Catalinimonas alkaloidigena: one gene and its partner. The protein of the gene in region 1 interacts with the protein of each later gene in a pairwise test. Links are inferred from orthologs where the notes say so. Each region holds a gene or a part of one and is shown in the gene's direction. Other genes may lie near its edges. The genes, in order: rfaD and OKW21_RS16030.

Region 1 (3,086 bases):
GAGATAGAATTCCTTTTCAAAAGGCAGAATGACAAACATCTTGTCTACATTCGCTTTTATTTTTTTTGCCCTTCCCTGATTCCATGCCCAAAGTTTGGGTGAGATATAGTAGTAAGTGAGTATATTATGCTGCTTGGCGAAGCGTGCCATGCGCATATTGAAGCCCGCATAATCAATAAGAATAAGGACATCCGGCTGAAACTCCAGTATGTCTTTTTTACAATGCTGAATAAATTTTCTGATGGTTGTAAGATTGGTAAAAACCTCCCAAAAGCCCATAAAGGCCATTTCACGATAATGAACCACCAAGTCTCCACCCGCTTTTTGCATCTCATCTCCACCCCAGCACCGTATATGTATCTCATCAGCAGTAGCGGTGGCCTCTTTTTTTAATGCCTTAATCAGGTTAGCACCATGAAGATCTCCTGAACGCTCTCCGGCAATAATATAAAATTTCATTAATGGGTAGCTTGCGCCATATTGGATTCTTGGTAGGCAAGATAATCATGAGGCTCTACGCCTTCCCCAAAGAAATCAACAAAATTGTTGGGTGTTTCATACAAACGGATAGCATGTAAAACCCCACGATCAGTGATATCTTTAAGCGCTGGTGCCAGTATTTTCCAGATTTCTTCAATCAGAATTTCACAACTGGCCATTTTACCCTGCATAAAATCCACATCCAGGTTCAGGTTTTTATGATCCACCTTTTCAATGACCCTCTCTCTGATCAGTGTGCTCAATTTTTTAAGATCGACTACAAATCCTGTTTCGGGATCAGGCTTCCCTTTTACCGTTACGATCATCTCAAAATTATGTCCATGCCAATTATCGTTAGCACAGGGACCAAACACTTCTTCATTCTTCTCTCTGGTCCAGTTTGGGTTATATAGTTTGTGAGCAGCATTAAAATGCTCTCTTCTGCTTACATAAATCATAGACTCTGCTTATTTTGCCGCAAATATAATTAATAGCACGCGAAATATCAGTCTGATAACAAGAAGAGAAGATGAATCCTTCCCTATATTAAGTCACTAAACAAAAAAACCTAAACTATGATCATTGTCACAGGAGCCGCAGGCTTTATCGGTAGCTGCTTAATTGCCAAACTCAATCAGGAAAATTTTAATCATATCATCGCTGTTGACCAGTTTGCAGAGGGCCACCCCAAGGAAGGCCTCTCCGAAGCACAGGAAAAAATAAAGAACCTTGAAGGTAAAAAAATTCAGAAAAAAGTGGAGCGAGATGAGTTTTTTGCCTGGTTAGATCTAAATTATGAAGAAGTTGAGTTTATCTTTCATATCGGTGCGCGTACTGATACTACGGAGTTTGATACCGCAGTTTTTGACAAGCTTAATGTTAACTATAGCAAAGAGATATGGAAACGCTGTGTGAATTACCAGATTCCTTTGGTCTATGCTTCTTCGGCAGCTACTTATGGCGCAGGTGAATTAGGTTATAAAGACGATGTGAGTATCATTCCGAAGTTAAAACCGCTCAACCCATACGGAATATCCAAAAATGAATTTGATAAGTGGGCATTAGCCCAGGAGCAAAAGCCTTTTTTCTGGGCTGGACTCAAGTTCTTCAACGTTTATGGTCCCAATGAATACCATAAAGGAAGAATGGCATCTGTGATATGGCACGCCTATGGTCAGATTAAGCAAAAAGGTGAGATGAAGCTATTCCGCTCTCATAACCCAGATTACAGAGACGGTGAGCAAATGCGAGATTTCGTATATGTCAAGGATGTAGTAAATGTCTGCTACTTTTTGATGAGGCACCGGAAGGATTCAGGTATCTATAATTTGGGAAGTGGTAAAGCACGCACCTTCCTGGACCTTACCAAAGCGGTTTTTAAAGCGATTGACAAAGAAGAAAATATCTCTTTCATAGATACGCCCGAAGATATACGAGAAAAATATCAGTATTTTACTGAAGCTGATATGCACAAGCTCAAATCAATCGGTTATCATACTCCTTTTCATAGCCTGGAAGAGGGTGTAAGTGATTATGTGCAGCAGTATTTAGCGCATCATCGGTATTATTAGTCCCTGATCATTTCAATCAGCCTTTATTCAGTTGAATAGACAAGCAGATGTATTGCCGATAGGATGCATACTGTCTGTTATTTATTTTAGCCTAAAAGCAATTTTTTTATGAAGCAATTTCCAATTGCGCCTCAAAAGGCAAGTGTTAAAAAAGTACATAATATACCTATCATTGATAACTATGCCTGGCTACAGGAAAAAGAGAATCCTGATGTAATTGCCTACCTCAATGCTGAAAATGCCTACGCCCGGGAAGTCATGAAACATCAGAAAAAAACTGAGCAACAGCTTTATGATGAAATGAAGTCGCGTATCGTTCCGGATGACCAGAGCGCACCGGTTCGCATAGATGATTACTACTACTACTCCAGAACTGAAGCAAATAAAGATTATCGTATCTACTGCCGAAAATTTGGTTCTTTAAAAGCGAAAGAAGAAGTATTATTGGACTCTAATCATCTTGCAGAAGGCCATGACTATTTCCATTTAGGAATATTTGAAGTCAGTCCTGATCATAAGACCTTGGCTTATGCCATAGATACTGATGGGTCTGAGCAGTATCGCTTGTATTTTAAAAATCTGCATGATCATACGATCATGGTAGATCAACTCAATAATATCTCAGATTCGGCAGCCTGGGCCATGGACTTCCAAACTTTGTTTTATGTAGTGTTAGACGATACTATGCGACCTTATCAGGTAAAGAAGCATATTTTGGGTACTCGTCCTGAGGATGATTTGGTTGTTTTTGAAGAAGCTGATGAGCGCTTTTTTGTATCGATTAGCCTATCAAAAAATCAAAAATATTTACTGATTGATATCGGAAGCAAAATTACTACTGAAGTAAGGATTCTTCCTGCACACCAACCGGAGGGGACATTCATTGTATTTAACCCCAGAGAGGAACATCATGAGTATGAAATTCACCCTCATCATGATGATTTTTATATCAGAACAAACTGGAATGCTACCAATTTCAGGCTAATGAAAGCATCAGTGGATGCCCATGATAAAAGTCAGTGGACTGAGGTGATC
Region 2 (3,315 bases), 1.2 Mb from region 1 along the record:
GAACATTACACGCTCAGGCATTGCCCCTGCTCAATGTATCTGAGATGATCAAAATACTTGAACCCACAGCCGGTAGCTTTGCGGTGGCTGTATTTACGCTGGGAATCATCGCTGCCGGCGTTTCATCTCAATTTCCAAATACAGCATTATTACCCTGGCTTTTGGATGACTATTATCAAAGAAAGCCTGACATGAAAAGGGCGAATTACAGGGGCATTGTACTGCTTATTTCTTTGCTAGGTTTAATTGTGCCGGTATTTGATGCTCCTCCCATTGCAGTCATGATCACCTCTCAGGCATTCGGAGCGCTGGTGCTACCGGTCACCGTAGCCTGTATCATTATTCTAGGAAATAAAGCTTCGCTCATGAAGGACCATGTATTTTCTACTGCGCTGAATATCGTACTGATAGCCATATTGATTTTTGCTGTCATCATGAGTTATATGAGCTATCAGGGTATATTTGCTACCTTACAAGCCTTGTGAGGTTTGCGTAAACTTAACTGCTATGGAAACTATCATCAGAAATGCCCACCCCACAGATTTGCCCTCAATTCTGAAAATCGTTAACCAGGCCATTCTTCATACCACAGCGGTGTATGACTATGATCCGCACACGCTGAAAGAACAACAGTTATGGTTTCAAAAGAAGCAGGATTCTCAGATGCCGGTCATCGTGGCCGAACAGGAAGGTGAGGTTGTGGGATTTGGAAGTTATGGCATCTTTCGTTCCTGGGCAGCTTATCAGTACAGTGTCGAACATAGCATTTATGTGACTGAAGATATGAGAGCTAAGGGGGTAGGCAAACAATTGATGCACAAACTGATTGAACTGGCAGAAAAGCAGCGTTTTCATACCATCATAGCAGGCATAAGTGCTGATAACCAGGCTAGCCTTGCTTTTCATCAGAAATTTGGTTTTGTGGAAGTAGGAAGGTTCAGAGAAGTAGGCTATAAATTTAACCGCTGGCTGGACCTGGTCTTTATGCAGTTGTTTCTATCGCATTAGTCCTGCAAAGAGATGAATTTTTAATTCTTAATTTGAGAGAAAATTTAAAACCTCTAATTTGACCACAAAAAAATAGTTATGAGTCAAGATAAGTGGAAAACTGTCAAGGAGTACGAAGATATCACCTACCGTAAAGCGGATGGGGTGGCCCGCATCGCTTTTAACCGTCCTAATGTTCGCAATGCCTTTCGCCCTAAAACGGTTGCTGAGCTGTTTGAAGCCTTTTTAGATGCCCGTGAAGACACAGCTATCGGCGTAGTTTTGTTTTCAGCCGAAGGGCCTTCTACCAAAGATGGTGTATATTCTTTCTGTAGTGGCGGGGATCAGAATGCGCGTGGCCATCAGGGCTATGTGGATGATGAAGGGATGCCCCGCCTCAATATTCTGGAAGTACAGCGGCTGATTCGCTTCATGCCCAAAGTAGTGATTGCTGTAGTGCCTGGATGGGCGGTAGGAGGAGGGCATAGCCTGCATGTTGTTTGTGATCTTACGCTGGCCAGTAAGGAGCATGCGATCTTTAAGCAGACCGATGCCGATGTGACCAGTTTTGACGGTGGATATGGCTCAGCTTACCTGGCGAAGATGGTAGGGCAAAAGCGTGCTCGAGAGATCTTTTTTCTGGGGAGAAACTATTCAGCGCAGGAAGCCTACGATATGGGAATGGTCAATGCTGTGGTTCCTCATGACGAACTGGAAGATACGGCTTACCAGTGGGCACAGGAAATTCTGGAAAAGTCACCTACCTCTATCAAGATGCTCAAGTTTGCCTTCAACCTCACCGATGATGGCATGGTAGGGCAGCAGGTATTTGCCGGAGAGGCTACCCGCCTGGCTTATATGACAGACGAAGCCAAAGAGGGGAGGAACGCTTTTCTGGAGAAAAGAAAGCCTAACTTCAAAGATATCAAATGGATTCCCTAGGCTAGACATTGGATTTATCAACCACCTTTTTTGGCTTATCATTAACTGAGTTTACTGGCTTTATGAAAAGAGAAGTCAACCCGAAGGCACCAGTCATTGAGCGAAAAGAGATTGAAATCAAAGCTCCGGTAGAATCAGTTTGGAAAGTGCTCACTGACATCAAGCGTTGGCCGGAATGGCAGGAAAATGTCAAATCAGCCAAGCTAAAAGGAAAAGGAGAAGTAGCTGAAGGAAGGGAGTTTGTCTGGAAAGCCGGAGGCCTCAGCTTTCATTCACAATTGCATACAGTTGAGCCTCAGCAGGCATTTGGGAGGACAGGTAAAATCATGGGCGCTTTTGCCATTCACAACTGGACATTATCTGAAAAAAAAGATAACACTATCGTCACTGTGGAGGAAAGCCTGGAAGGCTTTTTTCCATCTTTGATGAAAAAATCATTTCAGAAAAACCTAAGTGCGGGCATGGAGAAAAGTCTGAAAGAACTAAAGCAGGCAAGCGAAGGGAGTACCAATAAAAGTAATTCCTGAAAGCTTTAACAGACGTTTCATAGTATTATTGTTAAGCGATAACGGCCAGGTTGGCAAAATTCTTAGCCAAGCTCCTTTTTCATGATAAAGTCAGTTTGGGCATCATTGCCCAGCATAAAAGTATAAGCGCCAACTTTATTAAAACCCTTTCTTTCATACAGGCGTATGGCACCCGGATTTTGGCTCCATACGCCCAGCCATACAAAGTCCAGTCGATGATCTCTGGCGATTTGTATGATGTTATCCAGCATCCATTGTCCCAACTGCTGCCCCTGATAGTCCTGGTGAATATAAAGTCTGCAAATCTCCAGCGCTGTACCCACTTCAGGAAGTACCTTAGGCAAACCAAATTTTATTTTAAAGTAGCCTACGAGTTCTCCCTCAAAACTTAGAAAGTAAAAATGTGTGTTTGTATCCTGAAGTTCTTCTGAAAGTTGTGTTTTACTAAATGCATGATTAAGGTATATTCTCATGTCCTCTTCAGAATTGGCGTCGGCAAAAGCGTCCAGAAAAGTAGTCAGGCTTAGTTGCCGAAGTTCATCCAAATGATGGCGTTCTACTTTGACCAATTGTACATCAGCCTTGTCCATGATAGAGTTTGAGTTTTGCTTGTAGGTTCAATTAACTTATCCAGCGTTCTATCAGCTTTGCGAAGTCTTCTTTATATTGATTGCTCACTGGGATGCTTTCTTTCCCTATCTGCACGCTGCTTTTGGTTACCGCATTGATCTTTTCTAAGGAGATGATGTAAGATCGATGAATACGCCTAAATCGATTTGCAGGCAGTTTATCTTCCAGGGCTTTCATACTGATCAGGCTTAGCAGAGGTTTGTTGCTACTGTACAGATATACCTTTACA

What was found.
Region 2: the proteins of rfaD (region 1) and OKW21_RS16030 interact in binary tests that used the Escherichia coli proteins (3 or more experiments, as listed by UniProt). The link is inferred for Catalinimonas alkaloidigena from one-to-one orthologs.

What each region holds. Positions count from the first base shown.
Region 1 is NZ_JAQFIL010000001.1:2,714,449-2,717,534, reverse strand. The notes cover bases 298-3,053. They hold rfaD (ADP-glyceromanno-heptose 6-epimerase), read left to right. Parts: upstream 298-1,055; coding sequence 1,056-2,051; downstream 2,052-3,053. Other genes in these bases: OKW21_RS11100 (S9 family peptidase), read left to right, coding at 2,160-3,053; OKW21_RS11110 (6-pyruvoyl trahydropterin synthase family protein), read right to left, coding at 459-938; lpxB (lipid-A-disaccharide synthase), read right to left, coding at 298-459. Also shown: more of lpxB, read right to left, coding at 1-297; more of OKW21_RS11100, read left to right, coding at 3,054-3,086. UniProt on the Escherichia coli protein: Catalyzes the interconversion between ADP-D-glycero-beta-D-manno-heptose and ADP-L-glycero-beta-D-manno-heptose via an epimerization at carbon 6 of the heptose.
Region 2 is NZ_JAQFIL010000001.1:3,948,979-3,952,293, reverse strand. What follows is about bases 23-3,007. They hold OKW21_RS16030 (1,4-dihydroxy-2-naphthoyl-CoA synthase), read left to right. Parts: upstream 23-1,086; coding sequence 1,087-1,929; downstream 1,930-3,007. Other genes in these bases: OKW21_RS16020 (GNAT family N-acetyltransferase), read right to left, coding at 2,519-3,007; OKW21_RS16025 (SRPBCC family protein), read left to right, coding at 1,992-2,456; OKW21_RS16035 (GNAT family N-acetyltransferase), read left to right, coding at 508-1,008; OKW21_RS16040 (Nramp family divalent metal transporter), read left to right, coding at 23-485. Also shown: more of OKW21_RS16040, read left to right, coding at 1-22; more of OKW21_RS16020, read right to left, coding at 3,008-3,046; OKW21_RS16015 (LytR/AlgR family response regulator transcription factor), read right to left, coding at 3,078-3,315. UniProt on the Escherichia coli protein: Converts o-succinylbenzoyl-CoA (OSB-CoA) to 1,4-dihydroxy-2-naphthoyl-CoA (DHNA-CoA).